One region of the Agrobacterium sp. 16-172Ci genome, then DNA from elsewhere that is predicted to be linked to it. Evidence: predicted binding sites of a transcription regulator. Region 1 holds the regulator's gene; each other region holds the start of a gene.
What was found. The regulator PhoB, encoded in region 1, activates phosphate uptake and scavenging genes when phosphate is short. The targets are predictions, from matches to a motif close to TGTCATNNANCTGTCAT.
Positions count from the first base shown of each region.

Region 1 (5,382 bases):
ATCGGCACCACGCGCACTGTCACGCTGCTGGCGTCTGGCGACGTCGACAGCGCCTTCAAGGGCCAGGTCGACCTGACGGCGGATGAAGCCAATCGCCGTATCTCGAACCAGCAACTCGGCTGGATGAACCAGCTCGCCGAAAGTGGCCAGCTCGGCAAACATTTCAATACCGGCATCTTCGTCAACGGCGCGTCGAGCCGTCCGGAAGCGGCGGGTGTCGGTGTGGCGCTGATCGGCTCCTTCTACATGATGCTGATCGTGCTGGTGCTGTCATTGCCAATTGGCGTTGCGGCCTCCATCTATCTCGAGGAATTCGCCCCGAAGAACCGTCTGACGGATCTTATCGAGGTGAATATCAACAATCTCGCGGCCGTTCCTTCGATTGTTTACGGTCTGCTCGGCCTCTCGGTCTTCATCAACTTCATGGGCTTTCCGCGCTCGGCCTCGCTGGTCGGCGGCCTCGTCCTGACGCTGATGACCCTGCCGACGATCATCATCGCGACGCGCGCTGCCCTGAAAGCCGTGCCGCCGTCTATCCGCGCCGCCGCCCTTGGCCTCGGCGCTTCCAAGATGCAGACGATCTTCCACCATGTGCTGCCGCTCGCCATGCCCGGCATTCTGACCGGCACCATCATCGGTCTCGCCCATGCGCTGGGCGAAACGGCGCCGCTGCTCTTGATCGGCATGGTGGCATTCGTTGCGAATTATCCGACAACGCCGATGGATCCGTCCACGGCCCTGCCGGTGCAGATTTACATGTGGGCGAACGAAGCCGAGCGCGCCTTTGTCGAAAGGACATCCGGCGCTATCATCATCCTGCTTTTGTTCCTCATCGTCATGAATGTTGGCGCAATCCTGTTGCGTCGCCGCTTCGAACGGCGCTGGTAGAGGGAGCTTGAGCAATGAACATGTTGTCGGAAGCAGCAGTTGAAAAGGCGCTGGACAAGAAAATGAATGAAGTCTCATACAAGATGATCGGCAAGGACGTTTCGGTTTATTACGGCGAAAAGCGCGCGCTTTACGACGTGAACCTCAACGTTCGGGAAAATACGGTGACCGCGCTTATCGGCCCGTCCGGCTGCGGCAAATCCACCTTCCTGCGTACCCTGAACCGTATGAACGACACGATCGACGGTTGCCGGGTCACCGGCAAGATCACGCTCGACACCGACGATATCTACGATCAGGCGATTGACGTCGTGGAATTGCGCGCCCGCGTCGGCATGGTGTTCCAGAAACCGAACCCCTTCCCGAAGTCGATCTATGAAAACATTTCCTACGGTCCGCGCATCCATGGTCTCGCCCGCAATAAGGCGGATATGGACCAGATCGTCGAGCAGAGCCTGCAGAAGGCGGGTCTCTGGAACGAGGTTAAGGATCGTCTGCACGAATCCGGCACCGGTCTTTCCGGCGGTCAGCAGCAGCGTCTGTGCATCGCACGCGCCGTTGCCGTCAGCCCGGAAGTGATCCTGATGGACGAGCCCTGCTCGGCTCTCGACCCGATCGCGACCGCAAAGGTCGAAGAATTGATCCACGAGCTGCGCACCAATTACACCATCGTCATCGTCACGCACTCCATGCAGCAGGCGGCGCGTGTTTCCCAGCGCACGGCCATGTTCCATCTTGGTCATCTTGTCGAGGAAAACGAAACCGACAAGATGTTCACCAATCCGGACGACCAGCGCACGCAGGATTACATCATGGGCCGCTTCGGCTGATCCCGGCCGGCGCTTTATCGAAACCGAACAAGACTGGTGCTTCTGCCGTGCCCGCTTCCGGGTACGCGCATGCAGGCCAAGCCGGAGGACTAGACCATGACACAGACAACGACCCATTCGCATATTCTGTCGGCCTATGACGACGAACTGAAATTCCTTACGCGTCGTATCGCCGAAATGGGCGGTCTTGCGGAGCAGATGTGCGCCGACGCCGTGCGCGCGCTCGTCAATTCCGATGCCGCGCTCGCCCAGAAGGTCATTTCCGACGATGCGATCCTCGACCACGCCGAGCGCGAGATCGGCGACAAGGCCATCGTCACCATCGCCAAACGCCAGCCGATGGCGGCAGACCTTCGCGAGATCATCGGCACCCTGCGTATTGCAGCTGACCTTGAACGCGTCGGCGACCTTGGCAAAAACACAGCCAAGCGCGTCATCGCGGTTGCCGGCACCGGCGTGCCGCGCAAGCTCGCCCGTGGCATCGAACACCTGTCGGAACTGGCGCTGGTGCAGCTCAAGGAAGTGCTGGACGTCTATTCCACGCGTTCCGCCGAGAAGGCCAATGCCATTCGCGAGCGCGACGAAGAAATCGACGCCATGTACACGTCGCTCTTCCGTGAGCTTCTGACCTACATGATGGAAGATCCGCGCAACATCACCACCTGCACGCATCTTCTGTTCTGCGCCAAGAACATCGAGCGTATCGGCGACCACGCCACCAATATCGCCGAAACGATCTATTACATGACCACCGGCAGCCAGCCGGAAGGCGAGCGTCCGAAGGACGACAGTTCCAACACGCTCGGTTCGGTGACCGAGTAACAGACAGGCAGCGGCTTGCGGAGTTAGTATATGGTGCCCAAGATTGCAGTTGTGGAAGATGAGGAAGCGCTGAGCGTCCTGCTTCGTTACAATCTCGAGGCTGAGGGATATGACGTCGACACGATACCCCGTGGAGACGAGGCAGAAATCAGGCTGCAGGAACGTATTCCGGACCTCCTTATCCTGGATTGGATGCTTCCCGGCGTTTCCGGTATCGAACTTTGCCGTCGGCTCAGGATGCGGCCGGAAACCGAGCGCCTGCCCATCATCATGCTGACGGCGCGCGGCGAGGAAAGCGAAAGGGTTCGCGGCCTCGCCACCGGCGCCGACGATTATGTCGTCAAGCCGTTCTCGACACCGGAACTCATGGCCCGCGTCAAGGCGATGCTGCGCCGCGCCCGCCCGGAGGTTCTGTCTTCGGTGCTGAAATGCGGCGATATCGAACTGGATCGCGAGACCCATCGCGTTCACCGCAAGAGCCGCGAAGTGCGCCTCGGCCCGACGGAGTTCCGCCTGCTGGAATTCCTGATGACCTCTCCCGGCCGGGTGTTTTCCCGCTCGCAATTGCTGGATGGTGTGTGGGGTCACGATATCTATGTGGATGAGCGCACCGTCGACGTGCATGTCGGACGTCTGCGCAAGGCGCTCAATTTTTCGCATATGCAGGATGTCATCCGCACCGTGCGCGGCGCCGGATATTCAATGGAAGCCTGAGAAAACCGAAACCGATGGTTTCACTCGGGATAAATTCCCTAAAAATCAGAAGGCCCGAGACCGGAACGGTGTCGGGCCTTTCGATTTTGAACCTTCCGCACATGCGTATCCTTGTTCTTTTGAGCGATAGAAGGTCTGCTGAAAGCCGGATTGCGCGGTGAAACCTGTCGGGAGGAAGGGCGCGGCACGTCGCCGATAAATTCCGAGCATTTGCCGCAAGGGGCCCATCGCGGTTTTACATCCGGAGAATGCGCAAGAACAGGGATGGGGAGCGCCTCTTAGACAGCGTGCGCTCTGTTCCAGAACCACCTTGGATTCCGCCACAAAAAAACGGGCCCGAAGGCCCGTAGTTTTTGAGTGTCGAATGCGTGCCGCAACACTCAAGCCTTGCGACGCTCGCTTACCGGCTGGTAGGCAAGCTTTGCATGGAACTTGCAATAGGGCGAAGATTCCAGTGCTTCACAACCGCAGAAATGGAAATCATCCTTCAGCGGATCGCCGACCGGCCACTTGCAGGTGCGCTCCGTCAGTTCCGTCAGCGTCAGGCGGCGGGAGATCGGCGTAACGACATTTTTGGAGGGAACGTAATCGAGAACTTCGGCGGTCTCGATATCGATCTCCTCGTGCAGCGCCGTTGCCGCGCTCGAGCGGTTCAACGCGCGTGCAGGTGCTGCGCTGACGCGGGTCGCAAAATTCGCCGCGCGCGGGGCAGGGGCGGCAGTGCGCTTGGGCGCGGAACGCGCCGAAGTAACCGGGCCGCCGGCCTTCACGCGTCCCGGCAGGTTGAGGCGATGGACCTTGCCGATGACGGCATTGCGGCTGACGCCGCCCAGCTGCGCTGCTATCTGGCTGGCGCTAAGCCCCTCGGACCACAATTTCTTGAGTTTTTCGACCCGTTCGTCTGTCCAGTTCATGCCGCTTCTCCGCTCGTCGCGTATAATGTCGGCAGAATCCCTCTCCGCCTCGCGGGCGTGCCGCGAGCGTGGTTTCTGCCTGATTTTTGGTGACTAGTTCCGCCGCAATGCAGTCTAGTAATTAGCGATTAACCTAGTGCCACGCAGACTCCGTGGCAAGAGTCGCGGGAATCATCTCGAATCGATTTTCCGGTTTTCCCCAACTTGCTGGCGAGTTGAGTCTGAAAGGCAACACCTTGGGCCTCATTCGCCGCCACCTACTAGGGCTTGAGAACCCCGGGAAACGCGGACTTTTGTTGACATCGGCAGGCGAAGTGACAATAGTGCCCCTGCCGCCGCGAGGCGGCATTTTTGATTTTCAGGCAAGGGATAACCCCGAAAGCCTATTGACAACCGTCTGACAGCGCATCCGCGCAAGGAGTGATACAGCCATGGCCGAAGCCGCCGCGCCATTGTTCGATACGTTTGCAAGAGCCCCCCTGCGCTTCGAGCGAGGCGAGGGCGTCTGGCTGTTCACGGAAAGCGGCGAACGATATCTGGATTTTGCAGCCGGCGTCGCGGTCAACTCGCTGGGCCACGCCCATCCGCACCTCGTGGAGGCGATCAAGACCCAGGCCGAGAAGGTCTGGCACGTCTCGAACCTTTATGAAGTGCCGGGCCAGGAAAAGCTTGCAAAGCGCCTGACGGAAGCGACATTCGCAGACAAGGTCTTCTTCACCAATTCCGGCGCAGAAGCGCTGGAATGCGCGATCAAGACCGCGCGCCGTTATCATTATTCCAAGGGGCATCCGGAAAAGTTCCGGATTATCACTTTCGAAGGCGCCTTCCATGGCCGCACGCTGGCGACGATTGCCGCCGGCGGCCAGCAGAAATATCTCGAAGGTTTCGGCCCCAAGGTCGAAGGTTTCGATCAGGTGCCCTTCGGTGACGTCGATGCGCTGAAAGCCGCCATCACGGCCGAGACGGCCGCGCTTCTGATCGAGCCCATTCAGGGCGAGGGTGGCATTCGCGCACCAGCCAAGGAATTCCTGCAGCTGCTGCGGTCGCTTTGCGATGAGCATGGCATGCTGCTGATTTTTGATGAGGTCCAGACCGGCGTTGGCCGTACGGGCAAGCTCTTTGCCTATGAGCAGACGGGCGTTGCACCGGATATCATGGCGGTTGCCAAGGGTATCGGCGGCGGTTTCCCGCTCGGCGCCTGCCTTGCGACGGCG
Region 1 is NZ_JBNWBW010000001.1:409,009-414,390, forward strand. Features, by position in the region: gene pstA (phosphate ABC transporter permease PstA) at 1-888, shown strand, start outside; gene pstB (phosphate ABC transporter ATP-binding protein PstB) at 903-1,718, shown strand; gene phoU (phosphate signaling complex protein PhoU) at 1,815-2,540, shown strand; gene phoB (phosphate regulon transcriptional regulator PhoB) at 2,571-3,254, shown strand; gene ACQZ40_RS02090 (GcrA family cell cycle regulator) at 3,635-4,168, opposite strand; gene ACQZ40_RS02095 (aspartate aminotransferase family protein) at 4,600-5,382, shown strand, end outside.

Region 2 (5,382 bases), on a different contig from region 1:
TGCCATCTCGGCACCGGCAACTATCACCCGATTACCGCCAAAATCTATACGGACCTGTCCTTCTTCACCTGCAACCCGAAGATCGCCCATGACATGGCGAATATCTTCAACTTCATCACGGGCTACGGCGAACCGGAAGAGGGCATGAAGCTGGCCGTTTCGCCCTATACGCTGCGCGCCCGCATCGTGAAGCACATCAACGAAGAGATCGAACATGCCAAGCGTGGCGCGCCGGCGGCGATCTGGATGAAGATGAATTCGCTGGTCGATCCTGAAATCATCGATACGCTCTATCGCGCCAGCGCGGCGGGCGTGGAGGTCGATCTCGTCGTGCGCGGCATCTGCTGCCTGCGCCCGCAGGTGCCCGGTCTGTCGGATAATATCCGCGTCAAATCCATCGTCGGACGCTTCCTCGAACACAGCCGCATCTTCTGCTTCGGCAATGGTTTCGGCCTGCCGTCGGACAAGGCGCTGGTCTATATCGGCTCGGCCGACATGATGCCGCGCAACCTTGATCGGCGCGTGGAAACGCTGGTTCCGCTCACCAATCCCACCGTGCATGAGCAGGTTCTTTCACAGATTATGCTTGGCAATCTCATTGACAACCAGCAGAGCTACGAGATACTTGCGGACGGAACGTCGAGGCGCATCGAGGTGCGTAAAGGCGAAGAACCGTTCAACGCGCAGCACTATTTCATGACCAATCCCAGCCTTTCCGGACGTGGTGAAGCCTTGAAATCCAGTGCGCCCAAATTGATTGCCGGGTTGATTTCGTCCCGCAAGAAACAGGCTGAATGACTCGATCAGAAGCACAGGGGCGGCTGACCGGCCTTGCCCCCGTTTCCGTCATAGATATTGGTTCGAACTCCGTTCGTCTCGTCGTATATGAAGGTCTTTCCCGCGCGCCTGCGGTGCTGTTCAACGAAAAGGTCCTGTGTGGCCTCGGCAAGGGACTGGCGCTGACGGGCCGTATGCATGAGGAAGGCGTCAGCCGGGCGCTGATGGCGCTTCGGCGTTTCCATGTCCTTTCCGAGCAGGCGCAGGCGCAGAAGCTCTATGTGCTGGCGACGGCTGCGGCGCGTGAGGCGGAAAACGGCCCGGATTTCATCCGCGAGGCAGAAGCCATTCTCGGCTGCGAGATCGAGGTACTGTCAGGCGAAAAGGAAGCGCTTTATTCCGCCTATGGCGTGATCAGCGGTTTCCATGATCCAGACGGCATCGCCGGCGATTTGGGCGGCGGTTCGCTCGAGCTCATCGACATCAAGGGCAAGAGCTGCGGCGAGGGCATCACCCTGCCGCTCGGCGGCCTGCGGCTGTCGGAGCAGTCGGACGGCTCGCTGGAAAAAGCGGCGACGATTGCCAGAAAACACGTCAAATCCTTCGCCAAGCTTCTGGCGGCGGGTGAGGGGCGCACCTTTTACGCGGTGGGCGGCACCTGGCGAAACATCGCCAAGCTGCATATGGAGATATCGGGCTATCCGCTGCATATGATGCAGGGCTATGAATTGCCGCTGGAGGAAATGCTGAATTTTCTCGAAGAGGTCATCGTCTCCCGGGATAGCAAGGATCCGGCCTGGCAGGCGGTCTCCAAGAACCGCCGCTCGCTGCTGCCATTCGGCGCCATCGCCATGCGCGAAGTTCTGAAAATGATGAAGCCGGCCAGGATCGCCTTTTCGGCGCAGGGCGTGCGCGAAGGTTATCTTTATTCGCTGTTGACTGAAGAAGAGCGGGATTCCGATCCGCTGCTGGTTGCCGCCGATGAACTTGCCATTCTGCGTGCCCGCTCGCCGGAACATGCGCGCGAACTGGCGGACTGGAGCGGCCGCACCTTCCCGGTCTTCGGCGTTGACGAGACCGAAGAGGAGAGCCGTTACCGGCAGGCGGCCTGCCTTCTTGCCGATATCAGCTGGCGCGCCCATCCCGATTATCGCGGATTGCAGGCGCTCAACATCATCGCCCATTCCTCCTTCGTGGCGATCACCCATCCCGGCCGCGCCTATATTGCGCTCGCCAATTATTATCGCTTCGAAGGTCTGAACGACAACGGCACCACGCAGCCCCTCGCCGCCATGGCGGGTGACCGGTTGCAGGAACTCGGTAAATTGCTCGGCGGCCTGCTGCGCGTCGTCTATCTCTTCTCGGCCTCGATGCCGGGCGTCGTCGACCACCTCAAATTCCGCAAATCCGGCAATCCCGATCTCGATCTGGAATTCGTCGTGCCGCACGATTATTGCGATTTCGCCGGCGAGCGGCTGGACGGGCGTTTGCAGCAACTGGCGAAGCTGACGGGCAAGCGGCTGGCATTCGTGTTCGAATAACGAACGGCGCGTTTCTGTTTCGCGACAGGACGGTTCTTGCGTCCGCTAGGACCAGCGCTCGCAAAAGGCTTCTATGTCGCTCGACTGAAAGTCGGAAAGCCGCGCCATGATCGTTTCGAATGGCCAATCCCACCATGCGATTGATGCAAGCTTTTCCGCGATGGGCCGCGAAAATCGTTCGCGAATGATTTTTGCGGGAACGCCGCCGACGATGGTGTAGGGCGGCACGTCTCTGGTGACGACCGCGCCGGCGGCGAGCACTGCCCCGTCTCCAACCGTGACACCCGGCAAGACGATAACGCCGTGACCGATCCAGACATCGTGACCGATGACGGCGCAGTCCTCCCTGCGCCGGTCGAAAAAGGCGTTATCGCGCACGGCATCCGCAGAATAATATTCAGGGCAATAGCTGAAACGGTGCATGGATGGCCTGTCCATCGGATGGTTCGGAGCGCCTATCCTGACCTCTGCGGCGATGGCGCAGAATTTTCCGATCGTTGCATCGCCCACCATGCAACGGGGGCCAAGATAGGAGTAATTGCCGAGCTCGGCATTGTGCAGGGAGGTGTCAGCCAGAATTTCGCAGCATTCGCCGATATTGGAATCTCTTATGCTCGCCGTCGCATGGATGACGGTCTCTGCGATTTTCGGGCGCTTGATCTGTGCGGTCGAATCCATTCCAGCCTCCGGATTTGCGCCTGCTTAAACGGCGATGATGAAGGTGCTGTGACGTGAAATGGCGATAGGGGTCCGGCCGGGCTGGGCATCCTCTCTAAAACGCAGATCGCGCGCGATGCCGCGTGACGCGAAATCCTGTCTTCACTCGGAATGTATCACTTGCCGGGGACATCCGCCGCGGCAGGCGTTTTCTTCCAGTAGTGGTCGGATATGTTTTGCGCATTCCGAATGATGTGGCCGGCGATTTCGGGGTCTCCGCCCTCGAAGGTTTTCGGGTCCGCCCCGCATAACATCAGGAAGAGCTGCTGATGGGCGACAGCGGTAAAATAGTCGTGGGGCGGCGGCTGCATGTCTGAATCGACGGCCCGGAATGCGTCAGCGACCTCTTTGCTGGCACGTTCGAGCGCTGCGTGAATGGTGGCCATCATCACTGCCCCCGTGCGCTCCAATATGGCCTGTACCTGCCGTTCCGCCGGTGTCAGGACCGGGCAACTTTCACTCATCGAATATCTCTCCTGCCGGTGCAACCATTCCACCTGGCGATATTATCGCAAGGAATGTGTCCGCTTTGCGGGAAAGATTGACATCGTGGTCTCGGAGCGTGACACCCTGGCTGGCCACCGTGCCGCGATGCGCTTTTGCTAACGGCTCAGCCGTGCCCGAGCGCCTTGCGGATGCAGGCGCTGAGATAGGCATATTGCAGCGGCGTTATCGTCGCCATGGCTTCCGTGCGGCTGGCAAGCCTGTCCTGATAGCCGACCGGAATATCGAACTGGCTGAAGGTGAAATCCCAGCGGGTGCCTTCGACGATATTGTAAAAATGGTCGGCACCGCTGACAGCGGTTTTGACAAGCTCTCCGCCGAAAATATCCTGTACCACCAGCGCGGTGACGCTGCCTTGGCCCTTGGCGGGGTTTTCGCGCGACCAGAGGCCGCTCGTCTCGCCCGACCAGCTTTTCTTCAGGGCGTAATAAAGTCTTTCTGCATGGTCCTGCATGAAACGTCTTCTTTTCCGCTAGCTCTGGAAAATCGGAACGGAGCGCCATGCAGACATTTGTGTCTGCCGGGCGCTCCGTCCGGATCATTCGCAGCCGTCAAAGCAAGTGACAGCAGCCTTGGTCTTATTTCGCCTCGAGCAGGTCCTTGACCTCCAGCAGGACGAATTCGTTGTCGTCAGCCTTGTCCAGCGCACGGCCGGCGGAGAAGGGCAGGTTGTTGTCGTTGCCGACGACGATATGGGTGGCATCGACGCGGTCGACATTCTCGATGGTGACGAAAGGCATGTCGTAATAGCCGTTGCCGCCGCCCTGACGTTTCTTGTTGTCAGGATCGGAGATCTTCAGAAGATCGATATAGCCGATCTTGCGGGCGGCCTTGCCGACATTGGCGTCATTGAACTCGATCTTGTAGATGCGCTTGACCTTGGAAGGCACGGCAAAGCAGTTTGCTTCCGGCTTCTTCGGATCGGCGCAGGCCTTGTCGGCCGTGCCGGCGCCATTGTCACGTTCGATGACCAGCGCCGTGCTGTCATCCAGCATGTTGAAGTCGCCGATTGCCTCGCCGCCTTCCGCCAGCGGATAAAGCCAGCTACGGCCGGTCCACGCCTTCTTGGCGGTGTCGAGTTCGATGATGCGCAGCGCAGTCGCGCCGTCTTCGGTTTTTTCCACCTGGCCGTCGGCCATGTAGAGCGGGCCTTCCAGCAGGCCATAGAGCTTCGAGCCGTCCTTGGAGAGCGCCATGCCCTCATAACCGCCGGAGCGCTTCAGGTTGAAAGCGGGCATTTTCTGCGTGGGGTTGCCGGGCAGGGCAAGAGCCGGATGGTCGGGAGACTTCACCTCGATGTCGCCGGCCTTGGTCGAGATCACATCGGTCAGCTTGCCGTCGCGGGTGAATTTCAGAATGTAGGGGCCGAATTCCTCGCCGACCCAGAAACCGTCAGCGACCGGCTGAATGGATTCGACGTCGAAATCCGCACCCGTCAGGTAACGCTTGCTCGAGCCTTCCAGAACGATGGGGAAGGGCGCCTTCATGTCGGGATCGGAGAGGAAGACGGTTTCAAGCGCGTTGACCTTGCCCGCGTCCCAGTCGAACTTCAGATGGTGAAGCATCAGCATGGCGTCGCTGGAATTGAGCTTGGAACCGAAACCGTTGTCGGAAAGGCTCCAGAAGCTGCCGTCCGGCATCGCTCTGATGCCGGAAAAGCCCTGCATCGGCTGGCCGTTGAACGGCATGGAAAGGCCGGTCAGGCGCACGCCGTCCTTGCCGGGCACGGTGCCGAGGCCCTCGGCGCGCTTACGGTCGGCCGTGGTGAATTTGGCGGAGGTCTTGAGGTGCTCCGGCGCATCGGCAGGTGCGGCGATCATGGTGTTGGCAGGCAGAATGGCGT
Region 2 is NZ_JBNWBW010000003.1:257,605-262,986, reverse strand. Features, by position in the region: gene ACQZ40_RS06050 (RNA degradosome polyphosphate kinase) at 1-798, shown strand, start outside; gene ppx (exopolyphosphatase) at 795-2,318, shown strand; gene ACQZ40_RS06040 (DapH/DapD/GlmU-related protein) at 2,364-2,996, opposite strand; gene ACQZ40_RS06035 (hypothetical protein) at 3,152-3,499, opposite strand; gene ACQZ40_RS06030 (YunG family protein) at 3,646-3,993, opposite strand; gene ACQZ40_RS06025 (esterase-like activity of phytase family protein) at 4,118-5,382, opposite strand, start outside.
Region 2: the regulator PhoB is predicted to act here: its motif matches at 3,034-3,050, upstream of ACQZ40_RS06040 (DapH/DapD/GlmU-related protein).

Region 3 (5,382 bases), on a different contig from region 1:
GACGAAGATCGACTTCACCACCGAGGAGGTGACGTGCTGGCCGAGCGATTCGGCCGAACCGCCCACCTTCATGCCTTCAACGGCCGCGACGATGCCGATGATGAGCGCCATAAACGGCGCCTTGATCATGCCAGCGGCAATGGTCGATTCCTCCACGGCACCATGCAGGCGCGACAGGAACACCTCGAAGGTTATGCCGGAATAGGCAAAGGCCACGATGGCCGCACCGAAAAGCGCTGCGAAATTGGCGAGAATGGTCAAAAGCGGCAGCGCGATGGTGAGCGCCACCAGCCGCGGAAACACCAGCACGCCGACGGGATTGAGGCCGATCACCTTCAGCGCGTCGATTTCCTCGCGCATCTTCATCGAGCCGATTTCCGCCGTAATCGCGCTGCCGGAGCGGCCGGCGATCATGATCGCGGTCAGAAGCACACCGATTTCACGCAATTGCAGAATGCCGACCAGATCGACAACGAAGACTTCCGCACCGAAATAACGCAGCTGAAACGCACCCTGCTGGGCGATGATCGCACCAATCAGGAACGACATCAGCATGATGATCGGCACGGCGCGCACGCCCATATGGTCGATCTGGTTGACGATCGCCGCCGGCGAGACGCCGCGCCCACGCCCGAGCTTCATCTGCGCGCCGCGCACGGCCGAGCCGAGAATATACATGCCCGCCAGGAAATCCGCGCCGTTCTGAATGACGGCCTTGCCGATGGGCGCAAAAATACGCTCGGCGAGCCCCACCTTCTTGGGCGCTTCGCCCTCCATCTCCACCTTTTCGGGCAACTGGCCGATGACCTCTTCGATACGGTCATTGCCCGTCACGGTGACGGTGGCGCCATTTGCCTCGAGGTCCTTGCGCAGGCGCTGGATGATCCATGCGCCCGTCGTATCGATGGCCTCGACGGAAGAAAGATCGATTTCCACCGGGCCAGCGGATTTGCCCTTTTCGATCTTTTCAAGACTGGGGAAAACACCGGCGAGATTGCTGTTGCGCCAGGAACCGCTCATGACAAAACGCAAGCCGCCGCCGGAGACGCTATCGTCTTCGGTGATTGCGGCCGGGTTCGCCTGTTGCCGTGTGTCCTGTTCTTGCATAATGCTCCGAGCGAGTGCAGCCGTCACGAGATTCTTAAAGGTTTCATAACGTTTTGGCCTCCGGCAAGCCACAGTGACGGCCGACAATTCGTGATAAATTTGGCGTCATGTGTCTTTTGCCGCCCAATCGGAAGTGAAAAAAACATGCCCCGTTACCTTCAAGCCACAACGGAACGTTTTCCCGTCGCCGGCAGCTTCACCATTTCACGCGGCACCCGCACCCACGCGGATGTCGTAACGTGCACCATCCGCGATGGTTCCTTTACCGGTATCGGCGAATGTGTGCCCTATCCGCGTTATGGCGAAAGTATTGAAGGCGTCATTGCCGATATCGAGGCGATGGCGGAGCAGATCGCCGGCGGTGTGACACGGCAGGAACTGCAACAGGCGATGCAACCCGGCGCCGCCCGCAATGCGGTGGATTGCGCGCTGTGGGACCTCGAAGCCAAGATCACCGGCAAAACCGTTGCCGAGCGCATCCTTGGACAGGCGGCAAAGCCGCTCGTCACCGCCTACACCATCTCGCTTGCCGACCCCGAGACCATGGCCGCGAAAACGGCGGAAAACGCAGGCCGCCCGCTGCTGAAGATCAAGACCGGCACGGCGGATGACGAAGCGCGTCTCAGGGCCGTGCGCGCCGCCGCACCCGAAGCGCGCATCATCATCGACGCCAATGAAGGCTGGAACGATTATAATATCGAATATTATCTGCGGCTTGCGGCAGAACTGAAGATATCGCTGATCGAGCAGCCGCTACCCGCCGGCAAGGATGACATCCTCGCCCGCATCGACCATCCGGTACTGATCTGCGCCGACGAAAGCGTGCATTCCACCAAGGACCTCGCCGCCCTGCGCGACCGCTACGATGCGATTAACATCAAGCTCGACAAGACCGGCGGCCTGACCGAAGCGCTTGTCATGAAGGCCGAGGCCGAAAGGCTCGGCTTCACCATCATGGTCGGCTGCATGCTCGGCACCTCGCTCGGCATGGCGCCTGCGGTGCTCGCGGCGCAGGGCGCGGCCTTCGCCGATCTCGACGGACCGCTGCTGCTGGCGCAGGATCGTGAGCCGGGGCTGGTTTATGAGGGTTCGCTGGTTTATCCGGCACGGCCGGAATTGTGGGGGTAGAACTCTCGCTAAGGGTCCGCACTGGGTTGGTGTCGAGAGGCTGCGTTCGCACCATCTCTCCGGTGCCTAACCGTAAGGTTACTGGGAAGGCTCTAAAGCCTCACCTCCGTCATGCCGGACCTGATCCGGCATCCAGCCACGGCGCGTCTGCGCCGTGAGAAATAGGTCTTACGCGATCAAAGACTTGATCGCACTGGATCCCGGCTCAGGGCCGGGATGACGGTATGCGGATGCCACAATTTTTGCCAAACACTTCGTTTACAGGTGAGCCTGCAACCAAACGCGCCGACTCAGGCCGCGTGCTTCCCGATCAGCCCTGGAATATCCACCGGCTCCATCTCGTCCGATGTGTGTTCGGCGGTAACGTCGCTCGTTTGCATCCAGGTGATCAGCTCGAAGCTGCCATCGGCATTTTCGGCAATCGCCGTGCAGCTTTCCACCCAGTCGCCGGTGTTGATGTAGCGAATGCCGTCCATGTCTTCCATGACAGCGTGGTGGATGTGCCCACAGATCACGCCGTCGACATTGTTGCGTCGCGCCTCGTCGGCCACCACGCGCTGGAATTCGCCGATGAAGTTGACCGCGTGTTTGACCTGCAGCTTGGCCCAGGCCGAGAACGACCAGTAAGGCAGGCCGATGCGGCGGCGCACCGCGGCGATGGCGATGTTGAGCGCAATTGCCGCGTCATAGGCCCAGTCGCCGAGATAGGCGAGCAGGCGGGCGTTGCGCACCACCACGTCGAACTCGTCGCCATGGATGATCAGGTACTTCTTGCCGTCGGCGGCCTCATGAATCATGCGCTCGGCCACTTCGATGCCGCCGAAATGCATGCCCGGAAATTCCCGCAGGAATTCATCGTGATTGCCGGGGATATAGACGATGCGCGTTCCCTTGCGGGCCTTGCGCAGGAGCTTCTGCACCACGTCGTTGCAGCCCTGCGGCCAGTACCAGCTGCGGCGCAGACGCCAGCCGTCGACGATGTCGCCGACGAGAATGATCGTTTCGGCCTCGTGATATTTCAGGAAGTCGAGCAGATAATCCGTCTTGGCCGCCTTGGAGCCGAGATGAACATCCGAAATGAAAAGCGTTCTGAACTGTCTGGTTTCGATTTGACCGGCCACGGATTTCATCCCCCTGTTCGGTTGCGTCCCTGCGGCTTTCTTACCTCTCAGAACCAGACTCGTGTTTCAGCAACATGACAGACGCCGGTTTTTATAGGGAATATGACGAAAGCCTTCACGAAAACGCGAATAAGCCATGGCCGCATTTGCATAAGGTGCGGTCAAATAACGGCTGTACCACGGGGAAGTTTGTTGTATTCAGGGGTCCGGAATTGAACCAGACATGACGGTGGAAGAATGACCTCTCACGATAAGAACAACACGCCCGCCAACACGGCAAAGGCCGACATCGAGGAACAGGCGCTCTTTTTCCACCGCTATCCGCGCCCCGGCAAGCTGGAAATCCAGGCCACCAAGCCGCTCGGCAACCAGCGCGATCTGGCGCTGGCCTATTCGCCGGGTGTTGCCGCCCCCTGCCTCGCCATCCATGAAAATCCGGAAACGGCGGCGGAATATACCGCCCGCGCCAACCTCGTCGCCGTCATTTCCAACGGCACGGCGGTGCTCGGCCTCGGCAATATCGGCCCGCTTGCTTCCAAGCCGGTGATGGAAGGCAAGGCCGTCCTCTTCAAGAAATTCGCCGGCATCGACGTTTTCGATATCGAAATCGATGCGCCCGGCATCAACGACATGGTCTCCACCATCGCAGCGCTGGAGCCCACCTTCGGCGGCATCAACCTTGAGGACATCAAGGCGCCGGAATGTTTCGAGGTTGAGCGCCAGCTGCGCGAGAAGATGAACATCCCGGTCTTCCACGATGACCAGCACGGCACCGCGATCATCGTCGCCGCCGCCGTCACCAACGCACTGGAACTCGCCGGAAAATCGCTCTCGAGCGTCAAGATCGTCGCCTCGGGCGCCGGCGCGGCAGCCCTTGCCTGCCTCAACCTGCTCGTCGCCATGGGCGCGAAGAAAGAAAACATCTGGGTCCACGACATCGAAGGCCTCGTTTACGATGGCCGCAACACGCTGATGGACGAGTGGAAGGAAGTTTACGCCCAGAAGACCGACAAACGCGTTCTCTCCGAAACCATCGACGGCGCGGATGTCTTCCTCGGCCTTTCCGCCGCCGGCGTGCTAAAGCCGGAACTGCTGGAGCGCATGGCGGAAAACCCGCTGATCCTGGCGCTTGCCAACCCCAATCCGGAAATCATGCCGGAGGCGGCGCGTGCGGCCCGTCCGGATGCGATGATCTGCACCGGTCGTTCGGATTTCCCGAACCAGGTGAACAACGTTCTCTGCTTCCCCTATATCTTCCGCGGCGCGCTGGATTGCGGCGCAACCACGATCAACGAGGAAATGAAGATGGCCGCCGTGCAGGCCATCGCCGAACTCGCGCGTGAGGAAGTTTCAGAAGTGGCCGCAAAGGCCTATAGCGGCGAAACGCCGGTCTTCGGCCCGAACTACCTCATCCCCTCGCCCTTCGATCCGCGGCTCATCCTGCGCATTGCGCCAGCCGTTGCCCGTGCTGCGGCCGCAAGCGGTGTCGCCGCCCGGCCGATCACCGATTTCGAAGCCTATCTCGACCAGCTGAACCGTTTCGTCTGGCGTTCCGGCTTCATCATGAAACCGGTCTTCAATGCCGCGAAAGCCGCCGAAAAGAAGCGCATCATCTTTGCCGAAGGCGAAGACGAGCGCGTGCTGCGCGCCGCCCAGGTGCTGCTGGAAGAAGGCACCGGCATCCCGATCCTCATCGGCCGCCCGCAGATCATCGAAACGCGCCTGAAGCGCTTCGGCCTGCGCATCCGCCCACATACGGATTTCGCGGTGGTCAATCCGGAAGACGATCCGCGCTACCGCGACTATGTCGATGACTATTTCGCCCTTGTCGGTCGCGTCGGTATCAACCCGGAAGCAGCCCGCACCATCGTGCGCACCAACACGACCGTCATCGGCGCGCTGTCGGTGAAGCGCGGCGAAGCGGATGCGCTGATCTGCGGCCTCGAAGGCCGTTACGACCGCCACCTGCGCGACGTCAACCAGATCATCGGCAAGCAGGAAGGCGTGCGTTCCTTCGCGGGCCTCA
Region 3 is NZ_JBNWBW010000043.1:4,685-10,066, forward strand. Features, by position in the region: gene ACQZ40_RS24830 (ABC transporter permease) at 1-1,107, opposite strand, end outside; gene dgcA (N-acetyl-D-Glu racemase DgcA) at 1,252-2,235, shown strand; gene ACQZ40_RS24840 (UDP-2,3-diacylglucosamine diphosphatase) at 2,526-3,365, opposite strand; gene ACQZ40_RS24845 (NADP-dependent malic enzyme) at 3,594-5,382, shown strand, end outside.
Region 3: the regulator PhoB is predicted to act here: its motif matches at 3,420-3,436, upstream of ACQZ40_RS24840 (UDP-2,3-diacylglucosamine diphosphatase).

Region 4 (5,382 bases), on a different contig from region 1:
GCTTCCTGCTTGGCCACCAGCGGCAGTTCGCCGCCGATCTTGCCCGGCTTCAGGTCCGCGATCGCAACACGGTAGAGCTTCTTGATCTTGGCCTTGTCGCCGATCTGGTTGTCGCGCTCGACGATATAGACATAGTCGCCCTGCGCGGCGATTTCGGAGAGGCCGACCCAGCCTGCCTCGGTCTTGTCGAGCGGGTAACGGACGGCGCCCCACTCCTTGGATTTCGGATTGTAGGAGACCAGCTTGACGAAGCCCTTTTCGTCCGTGCCCCATTCACGCTGCACAGCCATCCACAGCGTCGCGTCGTCGCCCTTGCCGATCATGGTCACGCCTTCGAAACCGAAGCGGGTGTCGCCGGCGAGAAGTTCCTTCGGCAATGCGATCTCGGCCTTGATCTCGCCCTTGGCGTTGACGTTATAGAGCGCGTGCGGAACGAGCTTGGCGCTGTCGCCCTCAGAAGCCAGCCAGAAACCGCCCTTGCCGTCCAGCGTGATGCCTTCGATGTCTAGCTTTTGAGCGGCGATGCCGTCACGCTTGACGCGCAGCACGCTGGTGATGGTGGCGGGCTTTTTCGTCGCATCGATGGTGAAGATCGACGGCTGGTTGCCATAGACCGAGTCGGACACGGCATAGAGAATGCCGGGCTTTTCGGCATCGCCGACCAGACCCGAAAGAGCGCCCCAGCCGATCGGCGCACCATCGACGGTGGCGGAAGCCAGCTGCGGATAGGCTGCTTCACCTTCACCGCGCTCATAGAGCATGACATGCGAGCGGACGCCGCCGTCTTCGATCAGATCGACCTCATTGGCCGTGGCAAGGAGGTTGCGCGACGGGATGGCGACAGCGCCTTCCGGCGAAACGCCCGAAGGCAGGAGCTGCGTCAGTTCCGGCTCCTTGCCGGTGTCCTTGTAGACAGCGACGACAGAGGCGCGCTCCGACAGCACGAAGAAATATTTCTGGTCGCCGAAGGTCGCCGCTTCCAGACCTTCCGGCTCGATGCCCTTTGCCTTGGAGCGCTTTTCCGGATAGTGGCCGATGGCCGCAACCGCGTGTTCGAGCGAGGAGCCGGATTCGTAGACGAGCTTGCCGGTCTTGTCGAAGATGGTAAAGCCGCGCGAACCGCCCTGCCAGTCGCCCTCATTGGCGATGACGATACGGTCGTTGTCCAGCCACTTCACGGCGTCCGGCTCGCGCTTGCGGCCTTCCTGCTTGTCGGTGAACTTCAACTGGCCATCGGTCTTCGTATCGATGCCTTCAAGATCGACCTTGCCGGCGGAGAAATGCGTCTTCACCGTACCGGTCTTGCCGTCGAGAATGACGATATGATTGTTTTCCTGAAGAGTCAGCGCGATCTCGCCATTGGCGTTGATCGACACGAATTCCGGCTCCGGATCCTCAGGAGAAATTTCGGCAAGACCGGTGAGCTCGATCTTCTTCAGCGTCGCGCAATCGGCAACGCCGTCCTTCAGACCGACAGTCACCAGATAACCGGCGGGCATCTGCGGCAGGGCGCCTTCGTTCACCTCTTCATCGCGCTCGTTTTCGATGGCGATGGAGGCGAAGGTCTTGTCTGGGGAAACGGCGACGGAATCGGGCTGGCCGCCGAGATCACAGCTTGCTTCGATCTTTTTGGTAGCAATATCGACCGTCACCAGCTTGCCGGAGGGCTTGGCGCGATTTTTCGACGTATTGACGCCGGCCAGCACCTTGAGACCGGCAACGGCAACGGAGGTCGGTTCGCCTTCGAGCAGCAGCGCGCCGCCGGCCTTGGGAGCCTTGGCGTCGGTGATGTCGATGAAACCGATGCCGCCAAGCGGGCTGTCCGAATATATCAACGTCTTGCCGTCTTCGCTGGCGGTAATGATTTCAGCCGAGGTGACGGACTTGGTGTCCTTGTCCGCGGGAAGGTTTTTCGCCACGGGGAAAGATGCGATGCGGTTGAAAACCGGCTCGGCCGCGGCCGGGATGGCTGCGGACGTGAGCAGCGCGGCGGTCAAAGCCATTTGAGAAAATCGGAACGCCATTTTAATCCCCCTTGGGTCCAGAAATACCCCAAGGCTTCTGCGTTACAGACATGACAGTGGCATGACACTTCCTGACCGCTGAATCAAAAAGCCCGGCCTGGAAGGCCGGGCTTTCGTGTTTATGCCCACATTCCGCGTCGAAAAACGCCGTGTGTCCGGATGGAAGCTACACAGGCGCTTCCCTGCTTTCATTCACATCTTGACCGGGAGAACCCGGCCTGTCCGAAAAGAGCTTTTCGAAACACCGCCCGCTTTTGGCGGCGATGTGACGGCGTCAGGGCGTCAAAACATGTTTCCTCGTGAACCTGAAAAGCCGCCCGCCCGCCGCCGGGCGTTGCGGCTTTCCGGAAACCTTACGAGTTGACGGCGTCCTTCAGGCCCTTGCCTGCGGAAAACTTCGGTACGTTGCGAGCCGGGATATCGACTTCAGCACCCGTGGAAGGGTTACGGCCCTTGGAGGCTTCACGACGGCTGACGGAGAAGCTGCCGAAGCCGGCCAGGCGAATGTCGCCACCGTTCTTCAGTTCGCTCTGTACAGTTTCGAATACAGCATCAACAGCGGAAGCAGCATCTGCCTTCGTGAGACCAGCCTTTTCGGCAACAGCAGAGACGAGCTCGTTCTTGTTCATGTTTCCACCCCTTTCAATGGTTTGAAACGACTCAAATTAAGCCGGCGCAGAATACGTTCGCATCCGCGCGCAGCAACCCAAAAGCGCTGGAATCGCCTGAAAAACAAGGGGTCTGCGTTTTTTTTCACAAAAAAGGCCGACATTTCTGCCGGCCTTCCACATATTCGTGCCAAATTCGCATCACTTGTGCGCAGCTTTACGCCACATGCGCCTTCCGACACCTAAGACATTGAATCTATGCAGCAGCCGTCGCGAAAGGCGATTCCCGCCCCTCGCGACGATGCATTATCAATGCGCGATGGTCTGGCTGCCGTCGTCGACGCCTTCGACGGTTGCGATCACCGGCGTCTCGATGCTGCCGTCCCACTCGATGGGCTCCGGCTGGCGGATAAGGGCGTGCTTGATGACCTCGCCCATCCGCGACACCGGGATGATTTCCATCTCGTTCTTCACATTGTCCGGAATCTCCGCCAGATCCTTGGCGTTTTCTTCCGGGATCAGCACCTTCTTGATGCCGCCGCGAAGGGCCGCAAGCAGCTTTTCCTTCAGGCCGCCGATAGGCAGCACGCGACCGCGAAGCGTGATCTCACCCGTCATCGCCACATCCTTCGAGACCGGGATACCCGTCATGATGGAGACGATGGCGGTCGCCATGGCAACACCGGCGGACGGACCGTCCTTCGGGGTTGCCCCTTCCGGAACGTGCACGTGGATGTCGCTCTTGTCGAAGCGGGGCGGCTCGATGCCGAAGTCCACGGCGCGCGAACGGACATAGGATGCCGCCGCCGAAATGGATTCCTTCATCACTTCCTTGAGGTTGCCGGTCACCGTCATGCGGCCCTTGCCCGGCATCATCACGCCTTCGATGGTGAGCAGCTCACCGCCGACTTCCGTCCAGGCCAGACCCGTGACGACACCGACCTGATCCTCGCGCTCGGCCTCGCCGTGGCGGAACCGCGGAACGCCCAGATAATCCGGAACGTTTGCTGCGGTGACTTCCACGGACTTGACCTTGCCCTTGATGATCTCGGTGACAGCCTTGCGCGCCAGCTTCATCAGCTCGCGTTCGAAACTGCGCACGCCCGCCTCGCGGGTGTACTGCTGGATGACGACCATCAGGGCGTCATCGGTAACCGAGAACTCTTCCGGACGCAGAGCATGTTCCTTGATCGCCTTGGGCAACAGGTGACGCTTGGCGATTTCGCGCTTTTCGTCTTCCGTGTAACCGGCGATGCGGATCACTTCCATGCGGTCCATCAGTGGGCCGGGAATGTTCAGCGTGTTGGCCGTTGTCACGAACATCACGTCGGACAGGTCGTATTCCACTTCAAGGTAATGGTCCATGAAGGTGGAGTTCTGTTCCGGATCGAGCACCTCGAGCAGTGCCGACGACGGATCGCCACGGAAGTCCATGCCCATCTTGTCGATCTCGTCGAGCAGGAAGAGCGGGTTCGCCTTCTTGGCCTTCTTCATCGACTGGACGATCTTGCCCGGCATGGAGCCGATATAAGTACGGCGGTGACCGCGTATTTCCGCCTCGTCACGAACGCCACCCAGCGCCATGCGCACATATTCGCGGCCGGTCGCCTTGGCGATCGACTTGGCGAGCGAGGTCTTGCCGACGCCGGGCGGGCCGACGAGGCAGAGGATCGGACCGCGGATTTTCGTCGCACGGGCCTGCACGGCCAGATATTCGACGATACGCTCCTTGACCTTGTCCAGACCGAAGTGGTCCTGATCCAGGATCTTCTCGGCATTGTTGAGGTCGGCCTTGATCTTCGACTTCTTGCCCCAGGGTAGACCCAGCAGCCAGTCCAGATAGTTGCGCACGACGGTCGCTTCCGCGGACATCGGGCTCATCTGGCGAAGCTTCTTCATTTCCGCCTCGGCCTTTTCCTTGGCCTCCTTGGAAAGCTTGGTCTTGGCGATGCGCTCTTCCAGTTCGGCCATCTCGTCACGGCCGTCCTCGCCGTCGCCGAGTTCCTTCTGGATCGCCTTCATCTGTTCGTTCAGGTAATATTCGCGCTGCGTCTTCTCCATCTGGCGCTTGACGCGCGAACGGATACGCTTTTCGACCTGCAGCACGGAAATTTCGCCTTCCATGAAGCCGAGCGCCTTTTCAAGCCGCTGCTTCACGCTGACGGTTTCCAGCATTTCCTGCTTTTCGGTGATCTTGATCGACAGGTGCGAAGCGACCGTATCGGCAAGCTTCGAATAATCGTCGATCTGGCCGGCAGCGCCGACAACCTCGGGCGAAATCTTCTTGTTGAGCTTCACATAGCTCTCGAATTCAGAAACGACCGAACGCGACAGCGCCTCGATCTCGACCGGATCTTCGGCAGGCTCCTGCAACGGCGTCGCAGTGGCTTCATAGAAGTCTTCACGGCCGGTGTAGCTGTCGATCTGGGCGCGGCCCTTGCCTTCCACCAGCACCTTCACGGTGCCGTCGGGAAGCTTCAGAAGCTGCAGGACATTGGCGACCGTGCCGACCTTGTGGATGGCCTCCGGGGCCGGATCGTCATCGCTGGCGTTGATCTGGGTAACAAGCATGATCTGCTTGTCCGACCCCATGACTTCCTCGAGCGCACGGATGGATTTTTCCCGCCCGACGAACAGGGGAACGATCATATGCGGGAAAACGACAATGTCGCGCAGGGGAAGTACCGGATAGGTACCGCCAGATGCCGCAGACGTGATGTTCGTCATATCATTTCCTTTCCATGGTCCCT
Region 4 is NZ_JBNWBW010000003.1:150,395-155,776, forward strand. Features, by position in the region: gene ACQZ40_RS05475 (esterase-like activity of phytase family protein) at 1-2,024, opposite strand, end outside; gene hupB (DNA-binding protein HupB) at 2,378-2,653, opposite strand; gene lon (endopeptidase La) at 2,942-5,359, opposite strand.
Region 4: the regulator PhoB is predicted to act here: its motif matches at 2,075-2,091, upstream of ACQZ40_RS05475 (esterase-like activity of phytase family protein).